Regions from separate parts of the Brevibacillus sp. FSL K6-6036 genome, predicted to be linked through region 1. Evidence: predicted binding sites of a transcription regulator. Region 1 holds the regulator's gene; the other holds the start of a gene.

Region 1 (7,697 bases):
CGATGGAACGTCAAGACCGCGGATATTTTTGGACGGGATGATCACCCGTTTGAATCCTAGCTTGTGCGCTTCGCGAATCCGCTGTTCAATCCGGGACACGCCGCGGACTTCACCCGTTAATCCCACTTCCCCGATCACGACATCATGGGGATTGGTCGCGTGATCGCGAAAGCTGCTGGCAATGCTGACAGCTATCGCCAAATCGACAGCGGGCTCATCCAAACGAACACCGCCAGCCACGTTGACATAGGCATCCTGATTTTGCAGCATGAGACCCATGCGCTTCTCAAGCACTGCCATGATCATGCCGACTCGCTGGTGATCCACGCCGGTAGCCATCCGACGCGGGGTCACAAAGCTGGTCGGTGCAACCAGCGCCTGAAGCTCTACCAGAACCGGCCTGGTTCCCTCCATGCTGGCCACTACAGTCGAGCCAGCGACGCCGACCGGACGTTCTGCCAAAAATATTTCCGAAGGGTTTCCAACTTCCTCCAGCCCCTTTTCTTTCATCTCAAAGATGCCGATTTCATTCGTCGAGCCAAAGCGGTTTTTTACTGCTCGCAAAATGCGGAACGTATTATGCCGTTCCCCTTCAAAGTACAAGACCGCATCCACCATATGCTCCAGCATGCGGGGCCCGGCAATCGCGCCTTCCTTCGTCACGTGACCGACGATAAATGTCGCGATTCCTTTTCCTTTGGCGATTCGCATCAGTTGAGAGGTTGTTTCCCTTACCTGTGCGACACTCCCCGCCGCTGATTGGACAGCGGGATGGAAGACAGTCTGAATCGAGTCGATGATCAGGACCTGGGGATCGACCTGGGCAATGTGCTGCTCAATGAGCTCCAAATCGTTTTCTGCAAGCACATACATCGGCGGCGTGCTCATTCCGAGCCGATCGGCACGCAATTTGATTTGCTTGGCGGACTCCTCGCCGGATACGTACAAGACCTTTATTCCCCCGTGTGCAAGCGCGAACGACGTTTGCAACAGCAAGGTAGACTTCCCGATCCCCGGGTCTCCGCCGACCAGAACCATTGAGCCGGGAACGAGCCCTCCGCCCAGAACCCGGTTTAATTCACCTATCGTTGTATCCATCCGCGGCTCTTCTTCGCCGGCCACCTCTGTCAGCGGAAGGGCTGCTGTTTGCCGCTGTCCGCCACGCAAACTCTCATGACGGGAGGCGGTCTTTACCGCAACCTCTTCCACCATCGTATTCCAATTGTTGCATCCAGGACATTTCCCCATCCATTTGGGCGATTCATAGCCACATTCTTGACACGCGTATTTCGTTTTATACTTGGACATAGTTTGTACCTCGTTTTGGGATTCTCCTCTATACGATTATCATACATGATGAAAACAAAAAAAGAATACCTCCTGTATATTGAGGAGGTACCCTTTCTAAACGTTTGCCTAAACCTCTGGTTATGAGGTTGTTTTCTCCAGACGTTTTACTACAAGCTTTTCATCTTCAGCATCTATCGAAACAGTGTCGCCTTTGCTGATGCTGCCTTTCAAAAGTTCTTCGGACAATCTGTCTTCGATGTTGCGCTGGATAGCGCGGCGCAGCGGCCTTGCCCCGTAAGCGGGATCGAAGCCCTCCTTGGCCAGCACTTTCTTGGCAGCATCGGTAAGTTGGAAATCGATCTCCTGCTCTCTCAGACGCTTGCGAAGATCTTCGGTCATCAAGGAAACAATCTGCTCGATATGCTCCTGCTCCAGCGAGTGGAAGACGATGACTTCGTCAATCCGGTTCAGGAACTCGGGGCGGAAGCTTTTCTTCAGTTCTTCCATGACCTTGTCTTTCATGTCCTGGTATTTCTTCTCTGTTTCATTGCCGGCGGTGAAGCCGAGCGTTGTGTTTTTCTTGATCAGGTTGGCTCCGACGTTGGATGTCATAATCACAACCGTGTTGCGGAAATCAACGGTTCTGCCTTTGGAGTCGGTCAGGCGTCCATCGTCCAGCACCTGCAGGAGAATGTTGAAGACATCCGGATGCGCCTTTTCAATTTCGTCCAAAAGGATGACGGAATACGGTTTGCGGCGGACCTTCTCTGTCAGTTGACCGCCTTCATCGTAACCGACATATCCCGGAGGAGCTCCGACCAGACGCGCCGTGGAATGTTTCTCCATGTACTCCGACATGTCGACCCGAATCATCGCGTCCTCGTCGCCAAACAGCGTCTCGGCAACCGCCCGGGCCAATTCCGTTTTCCCTACCCCTGTAGGGCCAAGGAAGATGAAGGAGCCGATCGGACGTTTCGGGTCTTTCAAGCCGGCACGAGCACGGCGGACGGCGCGAGCAACCGATTTGACTGCCTCATCCTGCCCGATCACTCGATCATGCAGAATTTCTTCCATTTTCAAGAGGCGCTCTGTCTCTTCTTCTTTCAGCTTGACGACCGGAATTCCGGTCCAGTTGGCCACTACGTGGGCGATATCTTCAGGAGTGACCTCCATGTTCAGTTGGCCCTGACGCTCTTTCCAGTCCTTCTTCGTTTTTTCCAGTTCTTCGCGCAGCTTCTGCTCCTTGTCGCGCAGAGACGCTGCTTCTTCGAACTCCTGAGACTGGACAGCCGCGTCCTTTTCCTTGCGCACTTCTTCCAGACGCCCTTCCAGTTCCTTCAGATTAGGCGGAACAGTAAAGGATTGGAGACGTACTTTGGACGCCGCTTCGTCGATCAAGTCAATTGCTTTGTCCGGCAGGAAGCGGTCTGTAATGTAACGGTCAGACAGTTTTACCGCCTGTTCAATCGCTTCATCGGTAATTTTCACACGGTGATGCGCCTCATAGCGATCACGCAAGCCATGCAGGATTTTGATCGCGTCCTCTGTGTTCGGCTGATCGACCTGAATCGGCTGGAAACGGCGCTCGAGGGCTGCGTCCTTTTCAATATACTTGCGGTATTCATCCAGCGTGGTTGCGCCGACACACTGAAGCTCACCGCGTGCCAGAGCTGGCTTCAAAATGTTGGATGCATCAATCGCACCCTCTGCTCCGCCTGCACCGATCAAGGTGTGCAGCTCGTCGATAAAGAGGATGATATTTCCGGCCTGACGAATCTCATCCATGATTTTTTTCAGGCGGTCTTCAAATTCCCCGCGATACTTGGTGCCGGCGACGACTGTCCCCATGTCCAGCGTCATCACGCGCTTGTCGCGAAGCGTTTCAGGGATTTCGTTGTTGATGATCTTTTGCGCAAGTCCTTCGGCAATTGCCGTCTTCCCGACACCAGGCTCCCCGATCAACACGGGGTTGTTCTTGGTGCGGCGGCTCAACACCTGGATCACTCGCTCAATCTCTTTTTGGCGTCCGATCACCGGATCAAGTCCGCCATCACGGGCGATTGCGGTCAAGTCTCTTGCCAGACTGTCCAGGGTCGGCGTATTGGCCGCAGGATTGCTGCCTGACGGCTGGTGGGAATTCATCATTTCCGAGCTTCCCAAAAGCTGAAGGACTTGTTGGCGGGCTTTGTTCAGGCTTACACCCAGATTGTTCATGATTCGTGCGGCAATGCCTTCTCCTTCACGAATCAACCCAAGCAGGATATGCTCGGTGCCCACATACGTGTGCCCCAGCTTTCGGGCTTCGTCCATGGAAAGCTCAATCACTTTTTTGGCACGGGGTGTGTAGTTTGGGGTATAGTTTCCGCCCGCTTGCTCAGTCCCGCGGCCAATCAAGGATTCTACTTCACTTTGAATTTTATCGAGACCAAGTCCGAGCGACTGCAACGCCTTGGCTGCAATCCCCTCTCCTTCACGAATGAGACCGAGCAGCACATGCTCTGTTCCGATATCCTTATGACCCAATCTAACGGCCTCTTCCAAGGCGAGTGCCAACACTTTTTGCGCGCGTTCGGTAAAACGTCCAAACATCATATCTTCTGCACCTCCAGTAACCATCTTTATATTCTATGCGTTGTTTCCTTATATTTTTGCGTATAACAGCGATGATGGACAGCGAAAATTCTTGTTTACTGTCGAGCAGACAGTTTCTCCCGAATCAGCCTTGCTCTGCGTTCGTCCCGCTGGTCGGGCGACAGCTTTTGACCTGCGTGATGCTGCAGGAAGCCCGGCTGAGTCGTCACGAGCAATTCATTTAAGACGAGATGGGAAATGTTTTTCACAATCCCCAGATCAATCCCCAATCTGACATCGGAAAGCCTTTGGGCTGCTTCCTTGGATTCAACCGTCCGGGCGTACTGAAGAATGCCGTACGACCGGAGAATCCGGTCCTCCAAAGTGATTCTGGAGTGTTCAACCAGGTACCGGCGAGCCACTCGCTCCTGCTCGATGATCTGCCTTGCCACACCGTACAGGTTGGAGAGGATATCCGACTCGGACATCCCGAGCGTCACCTGGTTGGAGAGCTGGAACAAGTTGCCCAGCGCTTCGCTGCCCTCTCCGTAGATGCCCCTCACGACCAATCCGACTTGATTGATCGCCTGCAATATCCGGTTGATCTGCTGTGTCATCACGAGCGCCGGCAAGTGAAGCATCACCGATGCCCGTATCCCTGTTCCCACATTGGTCGGGCAGCTCGTCAAAAAGCCTCTGTTTTCATCGAATGCGTAGTTTACATGTTTTTCAAAAATGTCGTCGATTTTTGTTCCCATATCCCACGCCTGCTGGAGTTGGAAGCCTGGCATCAGCACCTGGATGCGAATGTGGTCTTCTTCGTTTACCATGATGCTGATCGATTCGTCATTGCTTAACAGCACGGCTCCCTTTCGAGATTCTTCTGCCAAATGAGGGCTGATCAGGTGTTTCTCGACGAGGACGCGCTTTTCCAGCGGATTTACCTGTTCCATCTGGATGAGCTCGAGTGGTCCGAGCTTTTTCATCGCCTCGGTCTCGCTCACTTCTGTCACCTTGCGAACCACTTCCTCTGCCTGCGAGTCAGTAGCCAAAAGCGGGAAGGGATGCTGGCGAAGGTTCCGTGCGATCCGAAGCCTTGTACTGATGACGATGTCGGAATCAGGGCCCTCGCCCTTCATCCAGTTGCTCCAAGGGTTTTGCATAAACTGTTGTTGGGACATGTTCCTCACCTCCCCTGTTTACGATTGACCCAGCTTTTGTTCAAGTGCCTTGATGCGGTCGCGAATTTCCGCAGCTTTTTCAAACTCTTCGCTGGCGATATGCCGTTGAAGCGCTTGTTTCAGTTGCTCCAGCTCCTTGCGCCGCTTCAGTTGGCCGCCGGTACGTTCCGGAACCTTGCCGATGTGCTGCGTATTCCCGTGAATCCGTCGGAAGAGCGGATCCAGGCGGTCACCCAAAAACGTGTAGCAGTCGCTGCAGCCAAAGCGGCCGCTCTTGCTGAATTGGGCGTATGTCAGTCCGCAGGTCTCGCAGCGTAGCGCTTTGTTTGCCGGAGTGTCCTGTGTTTTTTTCTGTGCCGGATCGAAATGGAGCAGGCCGGAAAGGAGATTATGGATGCTGAAGTTATGAAAACCGGGAAAGACGTCTCCTTTTTCCTGGGCACATTGCTCGCAAATATGGTATTCGGTTTTTTCACCGTTGACGATCTTGGTCAGATGAAGCGTAGCCTGTCGTTTGCCGCATTCTTCACAGTTCATCCTATCGTCCCTCCTGCCAATGCATTGGTTACCGCAATAAAATCGTGGCGATCATCTGCTTTAACATGGTAGCCCGTAAACGGTCTCTCAATTCAGCATCCACTAAAAGCACACTGCGCGAAGTAGCGATCTTCATGAGAGCCGCCTCCCGTTGACTGACCAACTTTTCCTCCAAAAGGCGGTCGATGATCGCATAACCGACACCTTGCGTGATGCTTTCGCCAATCAGCTCTTCAGTGAGCAGCTCCTGCAGTTTGGCTTTGCTGACAATCTGTACCTTTCGAATCCGGATGTAGCCTCCGCCGCCACGCTTGCTTTCGACGACGTATCCCTTTTCTACAGTAAATCGGGTATTGATGACGTAATTGATTTGAGAAGGCACACACTGAAAGATGTCGGCAAGCTCGCTACGCTGGATCTCGATAGAGCCGTCTGGACTTTCCGTTAAAATTCGCTTTAAATGCTGCTCTATGATGTCCGAGATGTTACGCATTAGTCGCCTCCTGTTCACAGTGTTTGCTCTTTAATTATTGACTTTGACTATCTTTGACTTTAATTATAATGCGTTTTTTTGGGGTTTGCAAGAGGGGGAGACACTTTCTAGTGTTGGCAAAATGGACGGAGTTGAAACCAAAACGAAAAGCCATCCCTCATGGAATGGCTGTAACGATTACGCTTTTTTATTGACCGGCAAGACGTCTATTTTTATGTGTGCTGCCGATCAGGTATGTGGGTCAAAAGATCGGTAAATCGTGTAATGATCACATCAGCACCATCGAGCTCGCCTGGCTTGGCGAATCCGAAGTCACACCCGATCGTTTTTAACCCGTTAGCCAGCCCCGCCTCCACATCGGAGTGCCGATCCCCGACCATGACCGCTTGTTTTACCTGATAATCCTGAAGCAGCTTGGCCACGAGGTCCTTTTTGGATCGGGTGCCAAAACGTCCAGCCGAGTAAAGATCAGTAAACAATGGTTTGATCCCGAAGTGCTCGCAAATCTCGTCGATATAGCGCTCCAACCCGTTGCTGGCGACAAAAAGTGCTGTTCCGTTGGCATGCAGCTCCTGCAAGACCTCGCGAACTCCCGGGTACAAGTCCGCAATCCCTTGTCTCAACAAGATCAGTTCATTCTTCAGCATCAGCTTGTCTGCTACTTTCTTGATCTCTTCGCTTGCTCCTGGAAGCAGTTTCTCCCACAGTTGTTCGATCGTCATCCCCAATACATTGGTCAGTTCCTGCTCATCGGGGGTGGCTCCGTTCCAGAGCCCTTTCTCTCGCAGCTCCTCAAATGTCTTCTGGAATGCGGGTGTGGAGAGCCGCTCTGTTTGCAGCAGCGTACCGTCCATGTCAAAAAGAACTGCACAGGGAATGCTCATGATGTCCTCCTATCCTTCTTCTCCCGCCGAGCTTTGCATGTCGTTGCGGATAAACTCAGCGATATTTTGTGCCGCTTTCGGTTTTGCTATTTTTTGAGCCATCCTCTTCATGTATTCCACCTTCGTGGGATCATGGAGCATCTCGTGAATAAAGTAGATCAGCTGCTCGGATACATGGGCGTGAACGGCACATCCATTGTTTAACAAGAAATGGCTGTTTCGCTCCTCCTGTCCTGGGAGCGGGTTGTAAATAATCATGGGAACCTGCTTGCTCATAACCTCAGCCGAGGTCAAGCCGCCTGATTTGGTTACAATCAGGTCGGCAATCTCCAGATACTCATGGAAGTTGTTGACAAAGCGCAGCGGTATCACATTGTGCCGATACGTATTCTCGGTTACCTTGCGATACAGCTTGTCATTCGTCCCTGTCAGGATAAACGCGGTTATTGGCATATCAATATGCTCCAGACCGGCAAGAACTTGTTCCATTGATCCAAGGCCCAATCCCCCGCCTGACAATATGATGCTCAAGTGATCGGAGGGTACCTGGAGTTTTTCCCGAACCTTATCCTTCTCCAGAGGCTGGCTATATTTGCGCATGATGGGTATGCCCATCGGAATGAACTGGGCATGGTTGTGCCGATAAATGTCCACCAGATAGTACAGCTGTTCATGAGCGATAAAGTAATAGTTAATGTGATGATTAATCCATGATGGATGAATCGTATAATCCGTGATAAT
Region 2 (7,697 bases), 880 kb from region 1:
CAGGTCGTCTCGCTGATCAAGCGGAGGCGCCGGACGCAGAAGATTGAGAAGGAGTGAAGGACGATGTCATCATTCGCCGCACAGACGAAAAAGGAACTGACGATGCTGGAGGGACCTGATTGTTGCAGCCGAGCAGAGCTGGCGGCGCTGATTCGGATGAACGGCAGCCTGCAATTCGGTGCAGGGCGTCTGGTACTGGATGTGACCACGGAAAATGCGGCGATTGCCAGACGGATATACACGTTGACGAAAAAAATCTTCAATATTCATGCCGAACTGCTTGTGCGCAAGAAAATGCGGCTGAAAAAGAACAACGTATACATCGTAAGAATCCCCAACAGAGCCAATGATATACTGCAAGAGCTGAGAATTATGGACGAGAGCCTTTCCTTCGTGCGCGGGATATCGCAGGACATTGTGAAGAAGTCTTGCTGCCGCGCTGCGTATTTGCGAGGGGCGTTTTTGGCGGGCGGGTCGGTAAACCACCCGGAGGCATCCAGCTACCATCTGGAGATCTTTACTTCGTACCAGGATTTTTGCGAGGCTTTGACCAAAATGGCCAATCGCTACAAGCTGAACGCGAAGTGCATTGAACGAAAAAAAGGCTACGTCCTCTACATCAAAGAAGGGGAGAAGATCACGGAGTTTCTCAGCCTGATCGGTGCGCATCAGGCACTGTTCTACTTCGAGGACGTGCGGATCGTCAAAGATATGCGCAACTCTGTAAACCGTCTGCACAATTGTGAAATCGCCAACATCAACAAGACGGTAAATGCAGCGGCCAGGCAGATGGAGAACATCCAGCTGATCCAGGAGGAAATGGGCCTGGAAAATCTGCCGAAGCGTTTGCGCGAGGTGGCAGAGCTTCGGTTGATTCATCCGGACATCAACCTGAAAGAGCTGGGAGAAATGATTCCCAGCGGAGTAGTCAGCAAGTCGGGGATCAATCACCGGCTACGAAAAATTAACGAAATCGCTGACAAATTACGAGAAAAACGAAATATTTCCGTGTAGAGACATGGTATACTAGACGGTAATAAGAGATACTGAGCGAGGAGGTTCCACCCATGGTTCAACAGCAGGTTGTGGTCAAGCTGAAAACCGGTTTGCAGGCCCGCCCTGCGGCATTTTTCGTGCAGGAGGCCAACCGGTTTGCATCAGAAGTATTTGTGGAAAAAGAAAACAAGAAGGTAAACGCGAAGAGCATCATGGGGATAATGAGCCTCGCTATCAGTTCGGGTACGGAGATCACGATATCAGCGGAGGGCCCTGATGCGTCTCAAGCGGTTACCAGCCTGACCAATCTGGTAAGCAAGGAAGAATAGCAAAAGAACAAGAGGGAAAGACACTTTCTACGGGAAGGTGTCTTTTTTTGTCCGGATCAGCTGCATGTTTCGACAACAAACAGGGCATTGCTAACTTATATAAAAATGGCTGACAAGGGGGGAGTTTAAGTGAGCACCGAACGCGATACATATACCGAGGGTCGAGACGATTACGACATGGATATTGACCGGATGGTAAACGAGGGGCTTGGCGGAGGACAGGTCACCGATCAGAATGGCCTGATCGAAGAGACCACGACCGAAACCATGACAGGAGCCAGCACAGCTCGCGATGATCGATAAACGGTAAAGGAGCGAAGAGCATGGATGTAAATCGCGCACAGGAAATTATCCGTTCCGAGAGCAAGATCGAGGTACAGTATCAAGGACAATCGGTATGGATCGACGGAGTTGACGAGAAAACGGCGCAGGCCCGCGTCCATACAGAGGGCAACCCGGCGGACAGCAAAACGGTGGACGTCGGTCAATTGGTAGAGAAATAGGCGGACAAGGCAAAAAACCGAGCAGCGCCGGAGAATCTCCTGGCAATTGCTCGGTTTCTTTTTCAAATCCGCTGTTCGAGGTTCAACCGTTTGTTCAGAACATACATGATCGGAGCTCCGACCAGCATGACGACAAATTCGCCAAGCGCAGTGGTGAGCCATGTAAAGTAGAAGGGCAGACCGAACGCCAGGTTCAGTTCAATCGCGATCAGAAACATCGTAATCGTAAAAACAATGGTATTGAATATCATGCGAGCCCAGACGCCTTTGATGAAGCGCATGGAAACAATCGTGACAAGCAGCGCCAGCACAGACTGACCCACTCCAAATACCAGGTCATAGGCGACCATGGGCGAGAAAAACAGATTCGTAAAAAAGACGCCGAGGACAATTCCGTACATGTACTTTTTGTTGAAAACGACGAGATGATTAAACATTTCTGAAACGCGGAATTGTACATTGGTAAAACCAAATGGCTGAATAAGCATCGAGACGGCAATGTACAAAGCCGCCAGGATACCGTTTGCGACAAGCGTTTTTACTTTCATATTCAATTAGCTCCTTAGTTTTTTATCGTGGGATGGTTTCGAACCACGTGGGTATAAAGACACCCAAGTTACTATACTAGCGCTTTACCCCGAGCCCAGTCAACCGTGAAATCTGCCCAGGGTGCAGCGGGTAAATCGCAGCCATAAAAAAAGCCGGAGACAAAAAAAGAAACCGAGGCCAAAAGAGAACCCCGGTAAAAAGACCCCTGGCATAGAGAACTCTGGTATAGAGAACCCCCGGTTAAAAAAGAACCCCGCCATCTCTGGCAGGGTCCTACGTAAATCAGCCGAAGCCGGTTATTTTTTTGCGGATGCCTCTGTCGAAATGACCTTGTCAATCAGGCCGTATTCCATCGCATCCTGGGCAGAAAGGAAATTATCGCGATCCGTATCCTTCTGGATGCGCTCCAGAGGTTGGCCAGTGCGCTCGGACAGGATTTGGTTCAGGTGCTCGCGCATTCTGATAATCCGTTTTGCCGCGATCTCGATGTCGCTGGCTTGACCTTGAGCCCCGCCGAGCGGTTGGTGAATCATGACCTCGCTGTTCGGCAAGGCGTAGCGCTTGCCTTTTGTACCAGCGGCCAGCAAGAAGGCGCCCATGGATGCGGCCATCCCGATGCAAATCGTCGATACATCCGGCTTGATAAATTGCATGGTATCGTAAATTGCCATACCGGCGGTGATGGAACCGCCCGGGCTGTTGATGTACAGGGAAATGTCTTTATCCGGGTCTTCCGCTTGCAGGAACAGCATTTGCGCTACGACAATATTAGCTACCGTATCGTTGATAGGAGTACCGAGAAAGATAATGCGATCCTTCAGAAGACGGGAATAAATATCGTAAGCACGCTCTCCGCGGTTGGTCTGTTCAATGACTGTTGGAATCAAATTCATGTGCATTCAGTCTTCCTCCTCTCTTTGTAAGAATATCATACACAAAAGGTCAATAAAGGTCAAACAGATAACTGCACGCCTCTTTCACCATAATTTCCAAAAAACGTGCGGCTAAACATGTCAGGCGAGGAAAGTTTTATTGGCCTGGGCGACAGAGCCGACCAATGCCCCGAAAAACGCGATCCAGACAGGCAGTGCAAACAGCCAGCCTACCAGCGGAATGATCAGCAGGCACTGCAGAGCGACGACACCAAGCAGCTCGGCCAAGAGCGGAGAAACCTTCCACGAAAAGCGCTCGGCTACTCGGATGCCGATCCATGAGCCGACGAATACTTTTGCCGACCAGGACAGGATCAGGAACGTCAGCAGCAGCGCAAGCGAGACAGGGATTCCTATGACCGTGATCAAAAGCAATAGCGACAAAAACGGCATACCCAGGACGAGGCACGCTCCCCAAACAAAGGTGGAGCCTTTTCGTTGATCCAATTGCCGGTAAACACGTGTCAATCCGGCCGGGAACAGGAAGCGGATGGCAAGCCAGAGCAACAGCGTACTCAAAAGGGAGGAAAGCCCGAGCAGAATCGGGAAATAGGAGAATCCTTCATCCGGTTCCTCTACCGGAGCAGGGGAGAAGCGTTCCTCTCCTTTGAGCGTCGCACCTTGGCTGATGACAGCCCGTTGGGGACTGGTATAGACCAAGTCACCGCCGATCACGGCCGGCCCGTCGATATGAATCGTACGACTGTACAGCATGGAGATACCCTCTCCGATGCTCCCCGTAATCCTGACGTTTTCCATGCGGCCGTTTGCTTCCCGCGCGATTTTGCCGTTCAAATCAACACTTGTCGCAAGCGTAAGCAGGTTTTTGCCGATACTGCCGTTCCGGTCAAGAACCAGGGTATGCGACAGATTGGTAACGCTTCCAGCCACCTTCCCGTTTAGGAGCAGCGTGTCTGTCATTGAACGGATGTCGCCGTCGATTTCGCCGGTGACAAGTGTTACGGCTGCAAACGTAAGGAGATCCCCTGTAATTCGTCCATTGACTTGGACATTTTCGCCAAATGCGTACACATCGCCGTCGACAACGCCATCGATGATGATTTTGGTGGCACTGACAGCCAGATCGCCGCGGTGAGCGGTATCAGGGGGCAGGTAGTACCGATCAGAGATGACCCCGCTAAACGCATAAGCGGTAGAGGCCACAATCAGCAAACTTACAAAAAGAATCAGACTAAGCAGCTTTTTCAATTCAATCCACCTCCCGCTTGGACAGTCGCGAATGGGGGAGAGGCGAAAAACGGATATTCAGGATAAGCAGCAGCCCGACCAGTACGAAAAACGGCAAGGGAAGCGCCATGACATACGATGCGGGAGCATGAAAAAATTCGCGGGCGTTGTCGTTGAGCCATAGGGCCGAACTCCAGAAAAGATGGCTTTTCCATGAGGTCCATGCCGGCGCAACCCACTCAAGCCAGATTCGCTGCCAAAACACGAGGTAACAAACAGCGACGGCCAGAATGCTGCCGCCAAGCAGGAGCATGCGCCACAGAAAGCGGCGGCGAGTTCGCTTGTGCAGCATGGCGATTCCATGAATCTGTGCAGAGGTCATGTCGTAGAGCTGGAAAGACATAGGGGGGAGGTCGTCGGAGAAAAAGCGGTCGGCCACGAATTGCCTCTCCGCGACCAGCTGCTCAAGCGAGCTGCCGCAGTGGTGACAACTGTCAACGTGTTTTTGGACGGCTTCTGCTTCTTCGCTAGAGAGTTCACCGTCACTGTACATCATCAAGGTAAGCTCATCAATATGCGGCATCGGACATTCTCCTTTCCTCCCTGTATTTATCCAACTGCTCTTTCAATTGTTTGCGGGCCCGGAACAAGCGGGTCCCGACCGTATTTTTACTCATGCCGACGATGCTTCCTATCTCATCGTAACTCATTTCCTGCACAAATCGGAGAGTCAAAATCAGACGATCCGTTTCGGGCAAGCAATCCAGCAAGGCCGTCAATTCAGAATAGCTTTCTTTTTCCAGCAGAAACAGTTCCGGACTTTTTACGGGACCGGAGGGACGCTTGTGAACATGCTGATGCAGCTGCTCATCCTCAAGCGCAATTTCCCGTCTCTTTCGCAAAAAATCGATGCAGGCATTGGAGGCGATGCGATACAGCCAGGAATGAAAGGGCAGGGTGGGGTCGTATTTGTGTAAATTTTGCGCTACTTTTAACCAAATTTCGTTGTGCAGGTCCTCGGCATCATGATAACTGGAGACCAGTCTTCTGATGATGCTCATGACACGGGGGGTAAATAAATTGACGAGTGCGGGAAAGGCCCGTGACTGTCCTTTGAGAAACTGCTGCACGAGCCGGACCGCTTCTGCATTGGCCCGAGCCAACTCTTGTTCCATGGTTGTATCCCCTCCTCCCCATACTAAATACGAAGACCGGCAGGAAAAATTTCACTGCCGCCCCCCTATTTATTTGCGGTTTAATTATCCACAAGTTGTGGAAAAGCGGGGGAGGTGAGCGAAGCGGATCACCCGTTTTCTTTCGCTGCGGCTTTATCCCCATCTGCTTCCGCCTGTGTATCTTCGTCCTCCTGCAGCTCCACAGCCAGCCGCAACGCTGCTCTCATCTTTCTTCCTTTGATGATCGTGTACTCGTCCACTTGCAGGGATTGCAGGCGGTTGATCGCTTCCGCCAGGGCCTGTTGGTCGTCGTAAGGCTGGATGGTCAGCAGGCATTCTTCATCGCTCGCTTCCTGATATATGAGGTAAAACCGGTCGGCTGACATGCAAAATCCTCCTCATCCACATTATCCACAGATTTATCAACAGGTTGTGCACAAAAACATTTGTTCGCGGTATAGATCAAAGGTTATCCACTGTGAGCGGATGCTCCTGATAGTTTTGGCATGTTTTTGCTGATGTCCGTTAGGTAAATCATGCCAAGGGTTGACGTTTGGCAGGTAAGCAAAATTTCCCGTCCGGGCCCGGGTAGCCTTTTTTGATTATGAAGGCAGCCGCAAAACTGTACTGGGACTTGAGTCTTGTATCGAATATCAATATTTTCGATGAAGTGAACAATATCAATCGATTTTGCCAATCTCTTTATATGTTGCAAATTTTCATATTTATTTTACAATGAGAGAAGGTGACTCATTGTTTGTCCGTAAAGTAAAAGGGGGATTTTCGAATGAAAAAACAGAAAACTATGGCTTTTCTTGCAACTGTAGTAGCGCTTGGTACAGCTCTTGCGGGCTGCGGCGGAGGCAACGCTGGCGGGGGCGGCGGAAATGCCAGCGGAGGCGAGCAGCCGGCTCCGCAATCCGGCGGCAATACCGGCTCTTCCAGCGGCGGCGCTCTGCAAAAAATCGTTATCGCGGCAGTAGGACCAATGTCCGGGCAGTACTCCGACTACGGAAGCACGGCAAAGGCCGGTGCCGAGTACGCACTGAAGCAAAATCAGGAGAAGTTTAAAGCGCTGGGCTTCGACGTCCAGATGCTGACACAGGATGACCAGGCCGATCCGAAGCAAGGCGTGGCCGTAGCCCAAATGTTGATCTCCAATCCGGATGTCCTCGGTGTTGTCGGTCACGTGACGACTGGTGCATCGATTACGGCATCGGCGCAATACGAGCAAGAGAAGCTGGTCATGGTGTCTCCGTCCTCCACAGGTTCCAACCTGACTGACGAGGGCAAGAAGGTCGTTCACCGCATCTGTGCGCGCGACGACCAGCAAGGCTCCAAGGCTGCAATTTACGCGAAAAACCAGTTGGGTGTGAAATCCGCTTATATCGTTCACGATAAACAAGCCTACGGCCAAGGCCTGGCTGATGAAGTGAAAAAGCAATTTGAGAAAGACGGCGTAACCATTGCGGGCTACGAGGGCATCACTGCCGGCGAGAAAGACTACAGCGCCGTGATCAACCAAATCCTCGCCGCGAACCCTGAAATGATCTACTTCGGCGGTTATTACTCCGATGCCGGCATCCTGATCAAGCAAGCTCGTGAAAAAGGCTACAAAGGCGTATTCATGGGCGGCGATGGCTACGACTCTGCTGACCTGGTGAAAATTGCGGGCGCAGACAACGCGAACAACGTAATCTTTACCTCCACTGTAGGCGATCTTTCCGCAACAGAAGAGGGCAAGAAGTGGATCAGCGAATTTGAATCGAGCACAGGCAATAAAGTAGGGATCTTCACTTCCTTTGGCTATGACTCCATGAACGTCATGCTGCATGGACTGGAAGAAGCGATTAAAGCGAACAACGGACAAAAGCCGACTCGCGAGCAAGTCCTGGATGCTGTCCATAAAACAAAAGACTTCCAAGGCCAGTTCGTAAAAGTAACATTCAACGAAAAAGGCGACAACGAATTCGCGTCTGTCTACGTGTACAAATACGAGAACGGTCAAAAGGTATTCGTAGGGGA

What was found. Region 1 encodes CtsR, which represses protease genes until heat stress. Its sites were predicted from a motif close to ATGGTCAATAAAGGTCAAACA; they were not measured.
Region 2: clpP (ATP-dependent Clp endopeptidase proteolytic subunit ClpP) is a predicted target of CtsR. The motif match lies at 3,316-3,336, and genes of this name have one in related genera.

Annotation. Positions count from the first base shown of each region.
Region 1 is NZ_CP150173.1:242,590-250,286, reverse strand. Features, by position in the region: gene radA (DNA repair protein RadA) at 1-1,308, opposite strand, end outside; gene NST37_RS01380 (ATP-dependent Clp protease ATP-binding subunit) at 1,429-3,882, opposite strand; gene NST37_RS01375 (protein arginine kinase) at 3,978-5,042, opposite strand; gene NST37_RS01370 (UvrB/UvrC motif-containing protein) at 5,061-5,579, opposite strand; gene NST37_RS01365 (CtsR family transcriptional regulator) at 5,608-6,072, opposite strand; gene NST37_RS01360 (HAD-IA family hydrolase) at 6,285-6,956, opposite strand; gene NST37_RS01355 (glycosyltransferase) at 6,966-7,697, opposite strand, start outside.
Region 2 is NZ_CP150173.1:4,519,748-4,527,444, reverse strand. Features, by position in the region: gene NST37_RS22295 (YvcK family protein) at 1-57, shown strand, start outside; gene whiA (DNA-binding protein WhiA) at 64-1,014, shown strand; gene NST37_RS22285 (HPr family phosphocarrier protein) at 1,068-1,325, shown strand; gene NST37_RS22280 (hypothetical protein) at 1,455-1,628, shown strand; gene NST37_RS22275 (H-type small acid-soluble spore protein) at 1,649-1,828, shown strand; gene NST37_RS22270 (QueT transporter family protein) at 1,891-2,376, opposite strand; PreQ1 riboswitch class I at 2,385-2,429, opposite strand; gene clpP (ATP-dependent Clp endopeptidase proteolytic subunit ClpP) at 2,674-3,270, opposite strand; gene NST37_RS22260 (polymer-forming cytoskeletal protein) at 3,391-4,518, opposite strand; gene NST37_RS22255 (zf-HC2 domain-containing protein) at 4,520-5,080, opposite strand; gene NST37_RS22250 (sigma-70 family RNA polymerase sigma factor) at 5,067-5,672, opposite strand; gene NST37_RS22245 (hypothetical protein) at 5,801-6,058, opposite strand; gene NST37_RS22240 (branched-chain amino acid ABC transporter substrate-binding protein) at 6,460-7,697, shown strand, end outside.